Regions from separate parts of the Pseudarthrobacter sp. H2 genome, predicted to be linked through region 2. Evidence: riboswitches for the same ligand, from Rfam matches in the RefSeq annotation. Region 2 holds a riboswitch; each other region holds the start of a gene.
The links. Region 2 has a riboswitch for cyclic di-AMP ahead of ACQCSZ_RS15805 (NlpC/P60 family protein). Riboswitches for the same ligand answer to the same signal wherever they lie in the genome.

Region 1: another riboswitch for cyclic di-AMP. It lies ahead of ACQCSZ_RS17530 (hypothetical protein); the one in region 2 lies ahead of ACQCSZ_RS15805 (NlpC/P60 family protein).
Region 3: another riboswitch for cyclic di-AMP. It lies ahead of ACQCSZ_RS07480 (hypothetical protein); the one in region 2 lies ahead of ACQCSZ_RS15805 (NlpC/P60 family protein).

Annotation. Positions count from the first base shown of each region.
Region 1 is NZ_CP189594.1:3,781,867-3,788,906, forward strand. It holds gene ACQCSZ_RS17525 (HAMP domain-containing sensor histidine kinase) at 1-1,346, shown strand, start outside; cyclic di-AMP (ydaO/yuaA leader) riboswitch at 1,492-1,649, shown strand; gene ACQCSZ_RS17530 (hypothetical protein) at 1,648-2,469, shown strand; gene ACQCSZ_RS17535 (hypothetical protein) at 2,644-3,114, shown strand; gene ACQCSZ_RS17540 (IS30 family transposase) at 3,851-5,056, shown strand; partial or broken gene ACQCSZ_RS17545 (IS1634 family transposase) at 5,134-6,863, opposite strand.
Region 2 is NZ_CP189594.1:3,383,665-3,390,704, reverse strand. It holds gene serC (phosphoserine transaminase) at 1-100, opposite strand, end outside; gene ACQCSZ_RS15815 (metal-dependent transcriptional regulator) at 428-1,123, shown strand; cyclic di-AMP (ydaO/yuaA leader) riboswitch at 1,271-1,482, shown strand; gene ACQCSZ_RS15810 (M23 family metallopeptidase) at 1,487-2,293, shown strand; cyclic di-AMP (ydaO/yuaA leader) riboswitch at 2,443-2,602, shown strand; gene ACQCSZ_RS15805 (NlpC/P60 family protein) at 2,911-3,657, shown strand; gene ACQCSZ_RS15800 (HNH endonuclease) at 3,918-4,418, shown strand; gene mobA (molybdenum cofactor guanylyltransferase) at 4,511-5,209, shown strand; gene ACQCSZ_RS15790 (DUF6457 domain-containing protein) at 5,193-5,480, shown strand; gene ACQCSZ_RS15785 (molybdopterin-binding protein) at 5,477-7,000, shown strand.
Region 3 is NZ_CP189594.1:1,570,216-1,577,255, reverse strand. It holds gene ACQCSZ_RS07485 (sensor histidine kinase) at 1-952, shown strand, start outside; gene ACQCSZ_RS07480 (hypothetical protein) at 1,095-1,823, opposite strand; cyclic di-AMP (ydaO/yuaA leader) riboswitch at 1,828-1,994, opposite strand; gene ACQCSZ_RS07475 (hypothetical protein) at 2,196-2,450, shown strand; gene ACQCSZ_RS07470 (hypothetical protein) at 2,499-2,936, shown strand; gene ACQCSZ_RS07465 (cation:proton antiporter) at 2,933-4,090, shown strand; gene ACQCSZ_RS07460 (DNA alkylation repair protein) at 4,114-4,785, opposite strand; gene ACQCSZ_RS07455 (family 16 glycosylhydrolase) at 5,115-6,218, shown strand; gene ACQCSZ_RS07450 (DUF222 domain-containing protein) at 6,475-7,040, shown strand, end outside.

The DNA of each region.
Region 1 (7,040 bases), 400 kb from region 2:
TCGAGGCGCGGGGCCAGGGCATCGGCACCCTCAACGCCCGGATCCTGGGCGGCGCGGTCAGCAGCGCCGGTTTCCTTGCCGAGGACGCCACCCGGAAGGGCCTGTCCCCCGACGACGGCCATGCCCTCCTCGCCCTGACGCCCAACGGCATCCCCGTGGACCGCACTCTCTCCGCCGGCGCCTACCGGCTGACCGCCGTGCAGGCACCCTACGGTGACGTGATCGTCACCGGGCTGCCGCTGGCCGACAAGCAGAACACCCTGACCTCACTGGTCTGGACCATGGTGGTGGTCTCCGCCGGCGGCCTCGTGCTGATCGGCCTCGCCGGGACCGCGCTGATCCGGCGGACCATGAAACCGCTTGAGCAGCTGTCCGAGGTGGCCACCAAGGTGTCCCGCCTCCCGCTCGACGCCGGCGAGGTGGCACTCGCGGTGCGGGTCCCGGCGTCGGCCGCCCATCCCGGAACGGAAGTGGGCAGCGTGGGCTACGCGCTGAACCAGATGCTGGAGAACGTCTCCAACGCGCTCGAGGCGCGGCAGGTCAGCGAGATGAAGGTGCGCCAGTTCGTGGCCGACGCCTCGCACGAGCTGCGCACCCCGCTGACCGCCATCCGCGGCTACACCGAGCTGATGCGGATGACCGAGCATTTCACGCCGGACGGGGAAAGATCCCTCGCGCGGGTGCAGAGCCAGTCCGTGCGGATGACCACCCTGGTGGAGGATCTGCTGCTGCTGGCGCGGCTGGACGAGGGCCAGCCGCTGAAGCTCAGCGACGTCGACCTCACGCAGCTGGCGATCGAGAGCGTCAGCGACGAGAAGGTCATGGCCCCGGACCGTGTCTGGCAACTGGAGCTCCCGGAAGAACCGGTGGTGGTGCGCGGCGATGCGACCCAGCTCCACCAGGTGCTGGCCAACCTGCTCTCGAATGCGCGCAAGCACACCACGCCCGGGACCACGGTGGTCACCGGCGTGATGCGTTCGGCGGACGGCAGCGCCGTGCTGACGGTGATGGACAACGGCAGCGGGATCGCGCCCGAGTTCATCGGCCGGGTCTTTGCCCGCTTCGCGCGGGCAGACGCGGCGCGGAAGAACCCGGCGGTCACGACGGCGGCACCCGCCAGGGCGGAGGCGGCCATCACGGCCGGGGCGCCGGGGAAGACGGCCGCGATGCCTGCCGGCGGGCCCCCTGCCACCGCGGTCTCGCCCACCGCCGAGGGGACCAGCGGGCTGGGGCTGTCCATCGTGCAGTCGATCGCGGAGGCCCACGGAGGTACCGTCGAGGTCACCTCCCGGCCGGGCCGCACGGAGTTCGCCGTGCGCTTTCCGCCGGCCCCGCCAGGCGGTTAACGAAAGCGCGGCGGGCGCAAGCCGACGCACCGCCGTCGTGGTTCCTGTTATCAAAATGTGACTTAAGCTCCCGGCTCCTGTACCGTTTTTAGGGTGCGGCCGCCATTGGGGCCGCATATCCGGACGGACGCCAAACTCTGCCGCTTCCCGGATTCCGCTGGACCAGGCAGAGGTGGGGAACCCAGGTCCCGGGCATTTTGCACGCATGCGCCCTTGGGGTGAAGCCGACACGTGAAATTCCGTGCGGCCGGACTTCCCATCCGAACCCGACAGCTAACTCCGCCGGCGTTGAGAGGCGATTATGACTGAATCCAAGGTACAAACGCGCCCCGAGGGCGCCTTACCCAAATCCCGTTCCACCCACTCGCGCCACCGCGCCGAACCGGCCCGGCCCGCTTCAGCACTGTCCCGTTTTGCCGCCGGAATCGGCTCCACCGGCCGCCGCGCTGCCGTCGTCACCGCGGCCGCCTGCGTGGTGCTGGTCGGAGTCAGCGCTGCCGTCCAGGCCTCCGACACCGCCGCCCCGAACGCCGGCACTCTGGCCTCCGAGGCGTCCCCCACGGCCGCAAATCCGCTGCCGAAGCTCAACTTCGAGAAGGCCCAGATCGCGGCGCAGCCTGCCACCGCAGCCGGAGGCAGCATCGCTCCCCAGTCCTCCGAAGTGAAGCCCGCGGAAACGCCGGCACCGGCACCGGTTCCAGCGGCGGCCCCTGCACCAGAACCGGCGGCGGCCCCGGCTCCGGCTCCTGCTCCGGCTCCCGCAGTGGCCCCGGCTCCCGCAGTGGCCCCGGCTCCCGCACCCCCTGTTGCCGTCGATGACCCCGCCGGGGCGCAGGCCTACGCCGCCGCCCAGCTCCCCGCCTACGGCTGGGCCGCCGGCGAGATGCAGTGCCTGACGAAGCTCTGGACCAAGGAGTCCGACTGGAAGACCACCGCCACCAACGCCAGCAGCGGCGCCTACGGTGTGGTCCAGTCCCTGCCGGCCGAAAAGATGGCGAGCGCCGGCGCTGACTATATGACGAACTACCGGACCCAGATCAACTGGGGCCTGGACTACGTCAAGGACCGCTACGGCTCCCCCTGCGGCGCGCTGAACTTCCACTACGCCCACAACTGGTACTAAGCCGGCAACAGCCAGCCGCTCAACCCGAGGCCCCGGATCCCCGTGATCCGGGGCCTCGGGTTTTCGCTTCCAAGGTTTTTGCAAGGTCCTGGAGGGAAGCTGGGGCACCGCCGCCTTCAATCGTCTTCCACGCGGCGCGCCCACTCCGGGCACAAAAAATCTAGGGAGCACAACATGAAAAAATGGGTAATTTCGACGGCTCTTGTTGCTGCGGCCCTCGCAGGAGCCAGCCCGGCCGCTGCGGCGCCACCGGAAGGGAAGGGCCCGCCGACGCCACCTGTTCCGGCTTCGGGGACCTTGACCAATTGCGGCTTTCCCGTCGACATACAGCTCACCGGTAAGGTCAAGAACATCACGAAGCCCAACGGCATAGTCATCAGCACGTCACCGGGCCTGAAGATAACACTGACGGCCAACGGCAAGACTCTCAATTACGTCATCACCGGCGTCAGCCGCTATGAATTCCTGAGCGACAGGATCGAAGTCACTTCCACGGGAAGGAACCTGCTCCTCCTCCCCTCCCCTGACGGCCTTTACCTGACGACCGGCAACGTCAACTATGCCCTCAACCTGGATTTCACGGAGTTGAGAAGATTCTCCGGATCGGGCACTGCAACCAACATCTGCCCGCTGCTCGCGCCCTGACGAAGTAGACCGCGGCGGCGGTGCACTTCCTTTAAGCCGAAGTTACGTCTGGCATGACGTGCGGAATCCCCGCGTTCTTCAGTTCTAGCGGTCGTTGCAACACCCCAGATTTTCGGGAGTTGCAACGACCTTGCCGTCTTCAAATCAAGAATCTTCTTTAAAGGGAAAATCGGGTCCTCCGCCCACGCCGTCACAGAAGAACACCTACAGGCGGTACTCGCAGGCCGAGAAGGATGAATTCTTCGCTGTGCTGGAGCGGCTGGAGTGTGCCGCCGCGGCGGCCAGAGAGCTCGGATTCAAGGCGGCAACGTGCCGCAAGTGGGTCCGGCAAGCAGGGATCCACCTCAAGTCGGGTGTGAAGGGTTCGGAACCCCGCCGGGAGTATACGCAGGCTCAGAAGGACGAGTTCTTCACGCTCCTGGACCGCCTCGGGAACGTCTCGGCTGCGGCTTCAGAGCTGGGGCTGAGCACCGCCGCCTGCTACGCCTGGGTCCACGAGACCGGAGCATTGCCTAAACGGGCAAGGAAGATCAAGGGGCCCAACCGGAAATACTCGCAGGCCCAGAAAGCCGAATTCTTCACTGTCCTGGATAGTGTCGGCAGCGTCACCGAAGCGGCCAGGCAGCTCGGCCTGAGCAAAGATACGTGTCATAACTGGGCCAAGGCCGCCGGCATCCGCAGTGTCCGCGTGACGGTGGGAAAACGCGAGGAGTTCTTCCGCCTGCGCGCAGCCGGGGTGGGCCGGCGTGAAGCAACAGCGGCCGTCGGTGTTGACCGTAAAACGGCCTTCATGTGGGATAACGGCATAGTCCAGGCCAAGGGGAAACTTGTTTACCCTGAGCCCGCTGCCGTCGACTATAAACGGGAGGTGACTACTGCGATTGCGCCTCCCGAGGCCACCGGCGGAACAACGAATGTTTCGATTCCCCAAACGGCACTGGAGAAGGTGATCGATCCCCGGTACCTGTCGCTGCGGGACCGCGAGAGGATCCGGGACATGAAGTCCCAGGGCTCCTCCATCAGGGCCGTGGCAGCGGCCCTGGGGCGCTCCCCGTCCTCGATCAGCCGCGAGGTTTCCCGCAACAGCCACCCGGTGCTCGGCTACCAGCCCTACGGCGCCCAGCGGGCCGCCGTGGCGCGCCGGTCGCGGCCCAAAACCAGTAAGCTGAGCGGCAACCGGCGGCTGCGGGATTTCGTGAAGGGCAAGCTGCTCACCCGGTGCTCGCCCGAACAGATCTCCCACTTGCTGATCAAGGATTTCCCCGATGACGAGCAGATGCGCGTGAGCCACGAAACGATCTACCAGGCCCTCTATCTCCAGGCCCGTGGCGGGCTCAAGCGCGAGGTCAAGGACGCCCTGCGCACCGGGCGCACCCGCCGCAAGGCCCACAAGAACCCGGAGGAACGCACCAGCCGCTTCCGGGACCCGATGATCAATATTTCCGAACGCCCGCCCGAGGTCGAAGACCGTGCGGTCCCGGGCCACTGGGAGGGGGATTTGATCACCGGCGCCTACAACCAGTCGGCGATCGCGACTCTCGTGGAACGCACCACACGGTACGTGATGCTGGTGCACCTGCCCACCGACCACAACGCCGAATCCGTGCGTGACGGGCTCATCGAGACCATGAGCGACCTGCCTGCACACCTGCGCGGCTCGCTCACTTGGGACCAGGGCGCGGAGATGGCCCTGCACAAGGCCTTTGGCATCGCCACGGACATGGATGTCTACTTCTGCGATCCGGGAAGCCCCTGGCAGCGCGGGTCCAACGAGAACACCAACGGGCTGCTGCGCCAGTACTTCCCCAAGGGAACCGACCTGAACGCCTACGGGCCCGAAGACCTCGAACACGTCGCCCAGGAACTCAACGCCCGCCCACGCAAAACGCTCGACTGGGATACCCCCGCCGAGCGCCTTCGTGATCTACTGGTAACCACCTAACCACCACAGGTGTTGCAACGATCCCCAGAATTCGCCGTTGGCGGGGATTCCGCTGTTTCCGGGGTTCCTCCTTCTGTCTACTTCAGGGTCAGCGGGAAGCTTTGGCCGATCAGGTCGAAGGCCTTGTGTTGGATGGGGGTGGGCACGGCCAGGGTGGGGATCAGGGGCGCGGTCTCCTCGGCGCCGTAGCGGATCTCGTTGCGGGTCAGGGTTCCCAGGTGGTCCAGCAGGGACCGGAAGCTGTGGGCGGGGTGTCCGTCTGGGGTGGTGCGCCGGCTTGCTTTGGTCTGCGCTGCGGCCGATCGTTTTGCGGGGGCGACGGGGTTCTCCGGTTCGGGGCGGTTTTCGTCGGTGAACGTCAGGGGTGCCCAGGCCCGGCGGAGGTGCCAGGTGAGGTAGGCGGCGAGCATGCAGATGAATACGTGGGCGCGGACCCGGGTTTCGGTGTGGTGGTGGATCGGGCGCAGGTCCAGGTCGATGGCCTTGATGGAGCGGAAGTCGCGTTCGACGTTGGCCAGGGACTTGTAGGTCGCGACGACTTGTCCGGCGTCCATGTGGGTGTCCTGGATGGTGGTGCGGATGATGTAGATTCCGTCCAGGGCCGCCTCGGCGGCGATTTGTTCCTCGTTGCGGGCGTACGCGAACGAGGTGTCGCCGATGGTCAGGGTGTAGTGCTTTTCCATCTTGTATCTGCCGACGACCTTGCCGGCGCGCACGCCGATCTTCCCGGCGTCTTTGAGCCGCCCGGCTTCGGCGGCGGCGGTGATTTTGGCCAGCTCCGTGTCGGTGGCTGCGAGCAGTGCGGTGCGTTTGCGGGCCCGTTCGGCGGCCAGGAGCGGGTTGCGGCAGGCGATGAGGCGTTCGCCCGGGTAGTCCGGGTGGGCGATCTCGGCCAGGTCCTGCTCGTCGAACAGGCTCATCTGCAGGGGCCCGTCGTCGGCGGCCAGGGCCTGGATGGCGGGGGCGCGCAGCGCGGTGACCCAGCCCAGTCCGCCGAGTTCCTTGAGCTGTTCGATCCGGGCGGAGGTGATCATGCCGCGGTCTCCGACCATCACCATGTCCGCCAGGCCGTAGCGGGTTTTGAAGTCCTTGGCGAGGGCCTCGAACGCGGCCGGGTCCGCGGTGTTCCCGGGCACGACACGCACCGAGACCGGCCGGCCCTCGGGGTCGGTGAGCAGACCGTACTCGATCTGCTCCAGACCTTCTTCTTCCCGTCGCGGGAGTAGCCGCGGGCCGCGAGCGGGCACTTGTGCCCGGTGACCCAGGACGAGGACAGGTCGAACAACGCGAGCCGGTCCGGGTTGGCCTCCGGGGACAGATGCCTTTTCGCCAGCGCCTTCTCGATGGTTTCCTGCCGGCCTGCGAGCCAGTCCATCGCGGCGTAGACCTCATCGGTCGTGGCGCCGGCGACTCCGAGGTCTTCGGCGAGGGTTGTGTCGGCCCACCAGCGGGTGGTCGCCAGCTTCGAACCGGGTCTGCAGACCCGGGCGATCACCAGGGCCAGGGCCAGGTCCCGCTGCCCGCAGGCCGGGCCGAGCAGAGCGGGAATGCCGAGGGCTTTGGCCTGGGCGAAGACCGCGGCGACGTGGCCGTGCGGCAGGGACCGGGTGATGGTGGCCACGGCGTCCGCGGGCACCAGGTGCCGGCCCTTGAGCCCGGCGTCGATGAAGTCGACCACATGCCCGGGCAGGGCCGAAAGGTTCGCGACCGTTTCGTTGCGGACCTTCCCGCCCTCGCGGTAGGTCCGGCGCAGGTACGCCGACCGGTATACGCGCTCCTGGCCATGCTTGTCCGTATGGGACTTCACAACTCTGACTACATGAACCGCGCCGCCTCGCTTCATCATAACAACATTTTAGAGTGCTTTTCCCTCACATTCGGGAAAGACACGACAACTATTCTGACTACGCGAAACCGTATAAAACGGGCCCCCCGCCCGGAAACTCAACGAATCCGGGCGAGAGACCCACGTAACTTCCGTTTA
Region 2 (7,040 bases):
GGGCCTGCATCTGTTCCGGACGGACCTTGGACGGTCCGGCGCCGAACCGTCCGTCCTGGGGCAGGAGGTTTGCGGGGATCGTGATGCTGGTGTCGCTCACAGTGGCTCCAATTTTCGGCTGGTTCGTAGCGTGGTGCGGGAGGTGGCTTGGCAGGATGGCTGAAGCGAAGCCTCCCTTTCATTCTGCCTGACTGTTCCGGGCTCGCGGGAACTCACGGGAAAGGCCCCGTCATAGTCCGGTCATTGGGAGCCGCCCGGAACCCGTGCCTGCGCCTACGCCGGCCGAGCCAGCCGCCCGGAAGATTATCCAGAGTAATTCAAAATAGGCTAAGCTGTCCTGCGAACGTACGGCGGACCCCGCCAAGGCGCATCCTGCACGCGGTACGGTGGGAATGACGCACGGACGGCGCTCGAGGAGCTGAGCTGAATGACGGATCTGATTGATACCACCGAGATGTATCTTCGGACCATTCTGGAACTTGAAGAAGAGAACATCATCGCGCTCCGCGCCCGCATCGCCGAACGGCTCCGCCACTCCGGGCCCACCGTCTCCCAGACCATCGGGCGCATGGAGCGCGACGGCCTCGTCGTCGTTTCCGGCGACCGGCACCTTGAGCTGACGGAAACGGGCCGGAAACGCGCCATCGAAGTCATGCGCAAGCATCGCCTCGCCGAACGCCTGCTTGCCGACGTGATCGGCCTCGACTGGGCCTACGTCCACGAGGAAGCGTGCCGGTGGGAACATGTGATGAGTGAACGCGTCGAGCGGCGCATCTTCGACCTGCTCAACCACCCGACTGTCTCCCCGTACGGAAATCCGATCCCCGGGCTTGCCGAGCTCGGCGGCCTGCCGTCCAAGGCCCGCACCGACGGGGTGGTGAACCTGCTGGAAGCCATGGCCGGCTACGGCGCGGGCTCGCGGATCACCGTCAACCGCCTGGCCGAGCCGATCCAGGTGGAGCCTGAACTGCTGGTCCAGCTCGATGAAGGCGGAATCAGACCGGGCGCCCGGGTCTCCTTGGAACGGGTGGGAGAGTATATTTCGGTCCGCGTGCCGGACATCGAGGGTGCCCTGGAGCTGCCGCCTGAGGTGGCCGCCCATGTGTTTGTGACGGTCGGCTGACCTCCGGGGCTGCCGGACATGGGACGTCCCGTGAGTTGTGCATGTCGAAGATCACGGAGTTATTACCGGTCGGTTTAATCGCCTATAGTTAAGGCCACTACCGATACCAAAGCGTTACCTGATCCGAAGCCGAGCCCTGCCAGCGGATCAGTCGCAGAGTCACCTGCTGGCAGGGGCGGGGGAACCATTTCCGGCTGTTTTTCCAACAGTCTCGGGGTGAAGTCCGTCAGCAGCATGCACACTCCACCGAGGACCCCCGGGATGCCTCTGTGCCTGGATGCTTGCCCTGGCGGGCCGGGTCTTTGATCTCTCTGACCCGAATCCGACAGCTAACTTCGCAGGCTATCCAGAGAGGAACCGTTCTTGACCACCCAGACCACCAGGGGCCGTCGCCGTGCGACCGGTCCCGCTCCGGAGCCGCGTCCGGCAGCGGCCCTGCAGGCCGCCCGCCCGCGGGACGCGCAGCGTGATGAACGCCGGGGCCGCCGAAGTCCGTTCCGCCAGGTAACGGACTTCGCCGCCGCCAGCGGTGTGGGGCAGAAGGCAGGGATCGCCCTCGCCGCCACGGGCCTGGTCCTGACGGTCGCGCTCCCCGCCACCGGCCCGGTGATGGCCACCGGCCCCGGAACTCCCGCCGCAGCCCAGCCGGACGTGACCGCCGCCGCCGCCAAGATCGATTTCAGCCGCACGGCCGTCAGCACCAAGGGCGATCCGGACGGAAAACTCAAGCAGCTCCTGAGTGCCCAGTCCGTCGGCACCATCACACGCGCCGCGTCGGCCGGCACCCTCGGCGCCCCGCTGGAGCAGATGGTCACGGCCTCGCCCTTCGGCTACCGCGTCAGCCCGATCACGGGCGGCGCCGGCGAGTTCCACCGGGGCCAGGACTATGCGGCCCAGTGCGGAACGGCAGTCCACGCAGCGGCCAGCGGCACCGTGACGTTCTCGGGCTGGCACCCTTACGGCGGCGGAAACCGCATCGTGATCGACCACGGCAACGGCCTGGAGACCACCTACAACCACTTGTCCTCGTCCTCCGTCCATGTCGGCCAGAAGGTCTCCCGAGACGACATCATTGCGATGAGCGGCACCACCGGCGCCTCCACCGGCTGCCACCTCCACTTCGAAGTGATGGTCAACGGCGACGTCGTTGACCCGCTGGGCTGGCTCTAGGCCAAGCCGATGGATTACTCTCGAATTCCTCTGACACGCCGTGATCTGAATGTGACATTGAATCCGGACTCCTGTACCGTATGAGGTACGCCAACTCCTCCGGAGTTGGCGCTCTTGAGTGGATTGCCTAACTCTGCCACCGCTCAAGGTCCGTTCGCATGACATCGTCTGGCAGGGGCGGGGGAACCAATTTTGGTCTTCGCAAGAAGGCCTTGGGGTTAAGTCGCAAAGCTTCCGAAGGAAGCAGCGTGGCCGGGTGACTCCCATCCGAATCCGACAGCTCACCTCGCAGGCATTGGGAGAGGCTACTTTCGTGACTTCACGCCACAATGCTGCGCGCCACCGCGCTGGCGCGGCTCGTACGAGCCCGCTGAAATCCAAGTCCCGTGCTGCCCTTGCCGGCGCCCGGATTGGAGCTCACACCGCCGTCTCGATCTCTACTGAGACCGGCCCGCAGGCCAAGCACCTGCATGCAGTTCCCGCTTTTGGCGCGTCTTCGCAGTACACCCTTCGCTAAGTAACCCATTCGGGGCGATCCGGCGTACCCCCAAGATGCCGGAGCGTCCTCTGTTCGCGCCCAAAAGGCGCGATCCAAGGATCACGAAAGAGAGAACTTCATGACTACTCGTGCAATCGCACGGCACCGCGCCGAGGTCACCAAGACCAACTCGCTTGCTGTCATCGCCAAGGCTGTCGGCGACAACGCCGGCGGCATGGGCCGCCAGGCGGCCGTCATCGCTGCCGCATCCGGTCTGGTCCTGACCAGCGGTATCGCAGCCAACGCTGCCGAGACCAACGTTCAGCGCGAATCCACCTCCGCTTCCGCCCTGGACGTCCAGTCGGCTGCGCCGGCAACGATTTCCGCTGCTTCCACGATTGCGATCTCCTACGAGAAGCCGGCCGTGTCCACTTCGCCGGCTCCCGTCGTCGAGGCCGCCAAGCCCGTGGTCAAGGTCCAGGACTCGACCGGCGCCGCTGCGACCGGTGGCACCCAGCTCGCAGCCGCGGGCTCCGCGCTGGCACCGGCCGGCATCGGCAGCGGCGCAACCGTCGCTGCTGCAGCCTACGCACAGATCGGCGTTTCGCAGGACTGCACCGCGCTGGTCACGAACGCCCTGGCTGCGGCTGGCGTCAACTTCCACGGCTGGCCGGCAGGTTACCTGTCCCTGGGCCGTACCGTGAGCGCCGCCGAGGCACAGCCGGGCGACCTCGCCTACTACCAGAACGGTGGCGCGGGCATGGCCCACATCGCTGTTTACGTCGGCAACGGCATGGCCGTCCACGGCGGCTGGAACGGTGGAACCACGTCCCTGCAGACCGTCAACGTCGGCTCGGGCCCGGTCTTCATCCGCGTCGGCGGCTAGGCCGCAGGCTCAACCCAGCTGCAACCCGGCCTCAACAGGCTGGATCAGCTCAAGATTTGAAGAGGACCCCTGCCCCTGCGGCAGGGGTTCTTTGCATTGCCGGGGAATGAATTTCCCGGATCACGGACCGGGGCGGCCGAAAAAATTCGGTGATACGGCACCTGAGTGTTTACTCTTGTGGTGTCGATCCATAGCCCGACCATGCAGAGGGCAGCCGGCCCTCGTGCCCCTGGCGGGTGCGGCCGTGAAGAGGTATGTGCATGCGCACGCTCGTTCTGAATGCTGGATATGAACCCCTGGCGGTTGTTACCTTCCGCCGGGCGCTTGTTCTTGTGTTGACCGGAAAGGCCAGTGTGGTGGCCGAAGGGGAGGAGCCCGTCGTCGGGCCCCAGGACATACTGGGCCGGCCCTCGGTCATTCTCCTGCACCGCTACATCAGGCCCCGCTACAACACGATAACGGCGGTCAGCCGGCGCGGTGTGCTCCGCCGGGACGGGCAGCGCTGCGCCTATTGCGGGAAGGGCGCCCACACGGTGGACCATGTCCACCCGAAGTCCCGGGGCGGGGCGGACTCGTGGGAAAACCTCGTGGCCGCCTGCCTGCGCTGCAACAATGCCAAGGGGGACCACACCCCGGCGGAAATGGGCTGGAAACTGGGCTTTGTCCCGGCGCCGCCGAAGGGCACGAGGTGGCAGATCAAGGAACTCGAAAAGCCGGCGCCGGACTGGGATCCCTTTCTGCTGCCGGAATCCGCGGCCTGAAACCGGCCCCCGGAAGGGCGCACCGGCGCAGCCGGACGAGCACAGCCGGAGGGGCGCACCCGTCCGGCCCGTGGCCGGGCTAGGCTGGGCCGGTGGAATTTGATGCGGTTATTCTCGCCGGGGGGCGGTCCTCCCGTTTAGGCGGCGCGCCCAAAGCCGGACTCCGGTACGACGGCGCCACCCTCCTCGATCTCGCGCTGCAGGCGGCCCGCGGCGCACAGGCGATCGCCGTCGTCGGCCCGGACCCGGGGACGCTGCCGGCCGGCGTGCTGAACTGCCGGGAGGACCCGCCGTTCGCGGGTCCGGCCGCAGCCATCGCCGCCGGGCTCTCCGCCCTGGAACAGGACTATGCCGCCCGCCGCGCCGCGGGCCCGGCACCCCTGACCCTCGTCCTGGCGTGCGACATGCCGCGCGTGGACACGGCGGTGCGGTCGCTCGCCGCAGCCGTGGACGACGCCGGACAATCCGGCCGAGACGGCGTCATGGCGCTCTCCGCCGACGGACGGAAACAACCCCTGATCGGTTTCTATGGCACGGCGGCGCTGCACCGCTCCGCCGCGGAAGCGGCTCACCGGGGTGCGCTGAAAGACGCCTCGGCATTCGCCCTTCTTGCTAGTCTTGAGGTGCGGGCAGTTCGTGTCCCCTCCGGTTCCACAGACGATGTGGACACCTGGGACGACGCCTCCGCCCTGGGGGTAACCGGCCGGATCCAGGGCAACGATCCGGGCGGCCGGCCCGGAGCTCCGCAGCTGAACTCGACTTTGGAGGCAAACGGTGAAAAGCCAGGATGAAACGCTGGAAGACTGGTGCCGTGCGCTGCTCCAGGCACTGGAGCTGGAAGACGTCGAGATCGACATCAACGAGGTCCTTGCCCTGGCCGGCGTGGCAGCCCATTCCGTGGTGCGCCCCGCCGCCCCGCTGACCACCTTCATCGCGGGCTTTGCCGCGGGGCTGGCCTCCGGTTCAGGGCAGGCCACCGACGCCGTCGCCATGCAGGCCGCCGTGGGGGTGGCCCGGGCACTCGCCTCGGGCTACGCGGCCACCGAAGTCTCCGGGACATGACCCCAGGACCCCCACACGGCGGTGCAGCCGCTGCCGGGGATGAGTACGGCTCCGATGACGCCGCCGCTCTGCCGGGCTCTGTTCCCGCCGCTGTTCCCGGTGCTGCTCCCGCCGCTGCTCCCGGCACGGGCGGGGCCGCAGCACCGGCACCGCACCGGCACCTCGCCCACACCTGGCATGAGGCCCGGCAGCTCGCCTTCGACTGTGCCGCCCCCATCCCCGCCGCCCCGGTGGTCCTCCGGCAGGCGTTGGGCCGCACACTCGCGGCGGACGTGGCCGCGCTGCAGGACATGCCGCACTACGCGTCGTCGGCCATGGACGGCTGGGCCGTCAACGGCGGCGGGCCGTGGATCCTGGCCGAACCGGGCCAGCGGCTGGCGCCGCACCAGGCAATTCCCATTGTCACGGGCGGGCTGATCCCGCCCGGCGCCAAGGCGGTGCTGCGGAGCGAGAGCGGAACCGTGGCCGCCGATGAGGACGGGCTGCCGGTCCTGAAGACCAGTGGTACCGCCAGGCCGGGCGAGCCGCACAACGGCCAGCACATCCGGAAGGCCGCGCAGGAGGCGGCCGCCGGTGAGCTGCTCATCAAGGGTGGCACGCTGCTCAACCCCGCCCACCTGGCGCTTGCCGCCCTGGCCGGCTACGACACCCTGCCGGTGCTGGGCAAGGCCGTGGTCCGGCTCGTGCTCACCGGCTCCGAGGTGGTCTCCTCGGGCCTCCCTGGACCAGGCGAGGTGCGGGACACCTTCGGTCCCCAGCTCGCCGGCGTGGTGGCCATGCTCGGCGGGATCTGCACCGAAGAGGTGAAGATCGGGGACGGCTACGCTGAATGGCTTGCCGCCCTGGAGGACACCGAACCCGGCCCGGACGCCGGCGGTGCCGACGGGGCTGACGGGGCCGCCGGTTTTGTCGGGGCCGCTGCTGAGAGCCTGCCCGCCGACGTCGTCATCACCACGGGCGGCACGGGCGCCTCCGGCACCGACCATCTCAGGCACGCCGTCGCCGAACTGGGCGGACGGCTGCTGATCGACGGCATCGCGATGCGCCCGGGCCACCCCGCCGTGCTGGCGGAGCTGCCGGACGGCCGCTTCATCCTGGGCCTGCCGGGAAACCCGCTGGCCGCCATGATGGCGCTGTGCACCCTCGGGGGTCCCCTGTTCGCGGCGCTGGGGCACGGATCGCTGCCGCCTGTTTCGGAAGTACCCTGCGGGTCGATGATCGACGCCGATCCCGGCCGGACACGGCTGGTGCCCTACCGGCTGCTCTATGGCATGGCGTCGCCGGCGCAGCATGCCGGCCCGGGAATGATGCGCGGACTCGCCGCCGCCGACGGCGTCCTGGTGGTCCCGCCGCACGGCGTTCAACTCGGCGAGCCGGTCCCGGCTTTCGCGCTCCCGTGGGGTGCCCCCATCCCGGAACCGGGCTCCGCCGCAGTGAAAGCCAAAACGGCCGCGAAAAGGCCGGCCAGGAAACCGCCCGCCGGCGGCGGGCCGGTGGACTGGAGCGCGCTTCTTGGCTGACGCCGGTACTGCCGCCGGCCGCTGGATTGCCGGGCCCGCT
Region 3 (7,040 bases), 1.8 Mb from region 2:
CGCCGTGTTGGTCCTCTGCCTCCTCGCCGCCGCGACCATCTATCTGGTGAACAAGCTGGCGCACCCGGATCTGCCTGGCGCAGCGGCGGGGCCGGCCTATACCTATCTCGACTCCAAAGACCTGGTCGAGGCCATGGTCATCGCCGGAGTGGCAGGCGTCGCGCTCGCCGGCATCGTGGGGTGGTTCAGTGCGCGCAGCGCCATCCGGCCGCTGGGCGAAGCGCTGGCCCTGCAGCGGCGGTTCGTCCAGGATGCCAGCCATGAGCTGCGCACGCCCCTGGCCATCCTGGACGCGCGCATCCAGCTCGCCCAGCGCGACGCGGCGCCGGACTCCAAACCAGGCCAGGCCCTGGGCAGGATCCGGGAGGATGCGGCAACACTCACGGGGATCGTCAACGAACTGCTCCTGGCGGCGACCGGCTCGACACCGGATCCCCCAAAGGAACCGGTGGACCTGGCCGACGTCGCCGCGTCCGTCACCGAAAGCCTCCAGGAGCTCGCGGCGCGGCAGGACATCCGGCTTGCCGTTACCGCGGGGTCTTCCGGGGGCCTGGCCGCGGGGTCCTCCGCAGGGCCGCCCGACGGCGGCCGGGCGCTGGCCCGGATCGAACGGAGCTCCGTGCGGCGGGCGGTGCTCGCCTTGGCGGACAACGCCCTGGCCCACACCCCGCCCGGCGGGCGGGTCACCATCAGCACGGCGGTGGAAAAGAATCACGCCGTGATCACCGTGGCGGACACGGGATCCGGGATCACGGGTGTGGACCAGGCCCGGGTCTTTGACCGGTTCGTCAGGACCCCCGGCGCGGATGGATCCGGGGGCCAAAGAAGCTTCGGCATCGGCCTGGCCCTGGTCCGCGAGATCGCCACCGCCGCCGGCGGCACCGTCGAGGTAACCCGGACCGGCCCGGAGGGAACCACGATGAAGCTTGCGCTTCCGCTGGCTGCGGGCTGAGTCATGGGCCGTGGTGGGCTAATGCCCGGCCCACGCGACGGGCCGCGCCCCAGCCCGCAATCAGCCGCCCCCAAGGCAGCTGATCACCGGGCTTCATCCACAGGGCTCAGGCGCGTTGGCTCAGGAGCTTTGCCTCGGTCGCTTAGGCGCGGACGAAGGTCACACCGCCGGTGGCGGTCAGCCAGGACAGCGGGTGGACCACGGTGGCGTTGACGTAGTTCATGCCGCCGCTGATGACCTGGCCGTTGCCGGCGTAGATGCCCACGTGGCCGCTCTGGACCACCATGTCACCGGGGGCGGGCGTTGCCACAACGGTGCCCTGGCTCAGGAACTGCTGGGGGCCGAGGTCACCGACCGGCTTGCCGGCGGCGCCGAGCGCCTTCTCCACCATGGCGGTGCAGTCCTGCGTGATGCCCAGCTGGCCGTAGGCCGCGGCGAGCATGGCCGCGCCTCGTCCGGCGGCGGCAGGAGCAGCTGCCGGAGCAGCGGCGGGGGCCGGTGCTGCCTGGACGTTCACCGCGGCCTTGGGAGCTGCGGGGGCCTGGGCCACGACGGCGGCAGGAGCAGCGGCTGCCACGGGCTTGGGCTGTTCGATGACCGGAGCCGGCGTGGAGGCCACAGCCGGACGCTCGAAGCTGATCTGCACGCCGGCATCGGCGGTAAGGGGCGCGCCGAGCTGGCCCTTGACGTCAACGGACGACGCCGGCACCGGGTTGCGTTCCGCGGGCACCTCTGCGGCGTTGGCGGCCATGGCGCCGCTGAGGACGAGACCGGAGGCGGCGGCGATGACGGCGGCCTGGCGGCCGATGATGCCGGCGTTGCGCTTGGTGCGGGTGGTGAAGCGGTTGGAATTGGTCGTGCTTGAAGACATGAATGTAGCCTCTCCCAATGCCTGCGAGGTGAGCTGTCGGATTCGGATGGGAGGCACCCGGCCGCACTCGGGCCCGCAGTTGCGGGCCGTGCGGCTTCACCCCAAGACCTGCGTAACAGCAGATCAAAAGTGGTTTCCCCGTCTCTGCCGGACGTTTGGTACGAGATGCCCCGGGCCGCGGCAGAGTTAGGCAATCGGCTGGGGAGTGCCCGTATCGGAGACAACAGGCACTTATCCACCGTACGGGGAAGACGGCCCATTGTCACATTCAGGTAACGGCCGGGCGGTTCTGGCCGGCCGTTCCCTCTCGGGATGGTAGGGCCCCAGGCATATGATGATGCCATCAGCCTGTCCCCGAAGCGGAGGCCCGACATGACCAGCCCCTGTGTCGCCATCTGTCAGCTGAGCAGTCAGCCGCAGGAGGACTTTGACGTCAATACCGAGCTGTTGATCCTGGAGGGAAAGGAAGTCCGCGTAGGGACGTGGGACGCCGAACCCCGGGACGGCGGCTTTGACGTCCACGTCCTCAACGACCGGGTGGACGCCCTGGGGTTCATGGTGGTCACGGACTGGGAGTTCCTCGACGGCAGGGCCTACGCAGTGGTGGAACGCCGGCCCGGCGGGTAAAGCCTGCGGTCGAGCGCTTGTTGGACGGGACGGGATTAGGCTCATTCCATGGCCAAAGACTCCAGGAAAAGTGATGACGCGGCATCAGTTATCTGGCTCCCGGAGCCCGAGGAGCATGACTACCCGGCCGCGGAGAGATACCTTGCGCTGCTGACCGACGCCATCAATGCAGCCCTAATCGTGCAGTCCATGCGCAACGCCCCGGTGACGCACCAGCTCGCGAAAGACATTCTGCGCGCCTCCGGGCTGCCGCTCCTTACGCCGCAAAACGCCCACGTCGCCGCGGATCTGGCCAAGATCGCCACCGGAAAAAAGCTGTCCCCGGTGCTGCTGGTCCGGGGAAACATGAACGCCGGCGTCGCAGCGCAGATCGCGGACGGGTACCACCGGGTCTGCGCGTCCTATCTGACGGACGAGAACACGCCCATCCCCGTCAAACTGGCCGATCCGGGGACCCAGGTTCCGGCCAGGCCGGGCGCGCGGTGACGTTCCTGTCCCTGGCGCTGATCGCCGCCGTCGCCCTCGCCGGCCCCCTGCTCGCCCTGCCGGTGCGCTGGCGGCTGCCGGTGGTCCTGGGCGAGCTGCTGGCAGGCATCGTGATCGGGCGGACGGGGCTTTCCCTGGTCGATTCGGAAGATCCCACGTTCAGCCTTCTGGCGAACATGGGTTTTGCCCTGATGATGTTCGTGGCAGGATCCCATGTGCCGCTCAGGGATCCGCAGATCCGCTCCGCTCTCGGTAAGGGCTTCGGCCAGGCCATCGCTGCGGCGATCGCGGCTGCCGTCATCGGAACCGGGATGGGCTTGGCTTTCGGCACAGGGCACGCTCCCCTGTACGTGGTATTGCTGGCGTCCTCGTCCGCTGCCTTGGTCCTCCCGATTGTTGATTCCCTGCGTCTGGGCGGGCCGTCCGTGGTGGCCATGACAGCACAGGTGGCCATCGCCGACATCGCCTGCATCGTGGCGCTGCCGCTGGCCGTGGATCCGCCGAACGCCGGCCGCGCCGCGCTGGGAGCACTCGCGGTGGCGGCGTGCGCCGCTGTGCTCTTTTTCGTCCTGCGCTCGGCGGAGCGCAGCGGCACCCGCCAGCGCGTGCACCAGCTCTCGGAAGACCGCAAGTTTGCCCTGGAGCTCAGGGTCCAGCTGTCCCTGCTCTTCGCGCTGGCGGGGGTGGCCACCTTCGGACACGTGTCAGTGATGCTGGCAGGCTTTTCCTTTGGCCTGGTGGTGGCCGCGGTCGGCGAACCCAGACGGCTGGCCCGCCAGCTTTTCGCCGTCAGCGACGGTTTCCTGGGGCCGGTCTTCTTGGTCTGGCTCGGCGCCTCCCTGAACCTCCGCGACCTCGCCGGCCACCCGGACATGATCGCGTTGGGCCTGTCCCTGGGGATTGGCACGGTCCTGCTCCACGCCGGCTTGAGGGCGCTGGGGCTCCCCCTGCCGCTGGGAGTTCTCTCGGCTGCGCAACTGGGCGTACCGGTCGCGGCGGCAAGCATCGGCACCCAACTGCACGTACTGCTGCCCGGAGAGGACGCCGCCCTGCTCCTGGGAGCCCTCGTCACGATAGCCGCGACCGCCATGGCAGGATCCCGTGCGGCGAAGTCATTCGCCCAGCCGGTGCCCGCCGGTCACGGTAAACACTGAACTCTTGCGTCACTCTCCCCGCGTCACACGTCCGCGGACGGGAACTGGAGCTCCGGTCTTTTCGTCGCCAGATCCTGGAGCACCCGGGAGATCGCCTCCCGGACCACCGCGCCGTCGCGCCCTTGCTCCGGCGGCTCCGCGAGGACAGCCCGGGCACGGCGGACGAAGCCGTCCCAGTCCCCCGCCCCCGCCCCGAACGCCAGGAGCGGGGACAGCAGGGCGGCACGGCGCAGCCAGGCGTCGGGCTCCCGCACCCACCGGTCCAGCACGCCGTCCGCCCGCACCCTGCCCAGCGTGTCGAGGCCTTCGATCAAGGGCCCCACCACCTCGACGGCGAGCGGGTCGACGAGCGCCCGCAGCCGGGCCTGCCGGACGAACCCCTCGATCCGGGTCAGATCGGAGTTGGTGAGCAGCCCGAGGCTGGACTGCAGCAGGACGACTGCCGCCAGGCGACGCTCGAATACCGGCACCGACCACAGCTCCGAGCTGAGCGCCGTAACGTCGTCGTGCGACAGACCCCGGTAGCGGCGCAGGACATCGCGGACCGTTCCCCGCACGGCTCCGACCGAGGCGCCGTAGAACCGCAGCCCGCTTCCCTGCAGCTCGCTTCCCAGGCGGGCCTGCGCCGCTTCGGCCCGGTACCAGTCGCCCTCGCGCTGGAGGGAGGAATCGATGAAATCGCCGGCGTCGCTCACCCGACCATTCTTTCCCCTCCGGGCAGCCTGCCGAAGTCGGCACGGCGGTTTCGGGACCCACGAAGGTCCGGCCCGCCACGACGTCGTGTGCTTGCGGGCAAAGGTCACGATCAGGTAACGTGGGCGGCTGGCCGCAAGGCTGGGCCCGAATGCAGGGCCCCGGAGGCCAGAGTATCGGGCCCCGCTGCGCCAACCGGCGCCTGCTCGCTCCGTCCCCAGTGACGGGGGCGAAAGAAGCTTCACGCACTCGTCGGCACCTCAGTTGTGCCTGTCGGCCGCGTGTGTCCTACGCCCGAAGAGGTCTTTTGTTTAAGAAAATAGCCATCGTAATGACCATGGGCGCTCTGTCACTGACTGGATGCAGCGCCGCCTCCACGACCCCCGGGGCCGCAGCTCCCCCGGCGTCCGGCCGCACCTCAGCGCCTTCCGATTCGGCATCTTCAGCCGAAACTGTCCCGGCGCCGGACGCCCCCACCCCGGGCTCCGATAAGGCCGCCGCTTCAACCGGCGCCGCACCCAGGGAGGCAACGCAGACACCGGCAACGGACGCCCCAGTTGAGGGCGCGACGCCGGGCGACGCCGTGTCAGGCGCGACGCCGGGCAACCCAGCCGCCGCCACGGCGGTTGCCCCCGCCGCCCCCGCCGCCGCAGCACCGGTGCCGGCAGCCCCTGCCGCACCGGTCGCCGCCGCAGCGGCAGCCCCTGCCGCACCGGTCGCCGCCGCACCGGCAGCCCCTGCTGCACCGGTCGCCGCCGCAGCGGCAGCCGCGACTGCGGGTGACGGCACGCAGGCAGCCACCACCTTCGGCTGGGGTCCGGTCCTGGCCGGCGACGAGTTCTCGAACACCGGCGCACCCGACGCCACGAAATGGAGCGTCTTCAAGGGCGCCGGGCATGCAGGCAAGGGTGTCCGCAGCCCCGCCGCCTGGTCCGTTGCCAACGGCTCAGCCACGGTCAAGGGCGACACCGCTGGTACCACCGGCGGCATGTCGGCAAAGTTCGCGCAGCAGAAGTACGGCCGCTGGGAAACGCGCATGAAAACCAGCGCACGGGACCCGAAATACCACCCCGTCGTGATCCTCTGGCCCAATAACAATGCGTCTGCGAACTGTGCCGAGATCGACTACGCCGAGGGCAGCCAAGACACCACCATGATGAAGTTCTTCCTGCACTACTCCTGCGGTGGCGGATCGAACTTCCAGACCACGGCGGCAAATCCCGTGGACAGCACTCAGTGGCACAACTACGCCGTGGAGTGGACCCCGGCCGGCATCACCGGCTTCGTGGACGGCAAGAAGACCTTCACCGACACGAACCCGGCGCATCAGCCTTCTGTCGGCATGCACCAGACACTGCAGCTGGACTGGTTCCCTGATGGCTCGGCCACCAAGGCCTCGCAGATGCAGGTCGACTGGGTCCGCGTCTACAAGTAGCAAAAAAGCTCCGGCTAAGCCGCCGGGGCCGCCCCGACCGAGGGGGTCCCGACGCCGTGCGAGGAGCCGCGGCCGGACAGCCCGCCGGACCCCTGACAAATCGCGTCGGGCAGGTCCGGCGGGCTGTCGGTCGTTGCCCGTGGCCCCTTTTTCTCCGCCACCGTGACATGGGTCTCTTACTGTCGGAGGTGCCTGCTTGACTTGGTTCATGAACGGCAATAGGGAGCCGGATGCGGCTCCGGCAGTAACGGAAGGTATGGCGGTCAGAAGCCTGGCCGGCTCCCTGGCTGCTGTCCGGCCGTGCGGGGACGGGGCCGGGATGATTGCCCAGTTGCGGGAGCTGGAGGATGTGAAGTCCGCCGCGGCCGCGGCGCAGGCCCGGATCGCCGTGGCCTTCGATGCCCTGGAACGCCGGGCCCAGCGTGATCAGGGGGTGCCCGTCGCGGAGCTGGGGAAAGGCGTCGGGGCGCAGATCGCCCTGTCCCGGCGGGAATCCCCGTCCCGCGGCGGCCGGCTGCTGGGCCTGGCGAAGGCCCTGGTGGCGGAGATGCCGCGGACGCTGGCCGCGCTGGCCGCCGGGGACCTGAACGAATGGCGCGCGACCTTGCTGGTCCGGGAAACGGCGTGCCTGTCCGCCGCGGACCGGGCCGCGGTCGACGGGGAGCTCGCCGCGGACACCGGCACGTTCGCCGGCGCCGGGGACCGGGCCGTCACGGCCGCGGCCCGCGCCGCGGCGTACCGGAGGGATCCGCGCCCGGTCGCGGACCGGGCCGCCCATGCCGCCACGGACCGGCACGTCAGCCTCCGCCCGGCACCGGACAC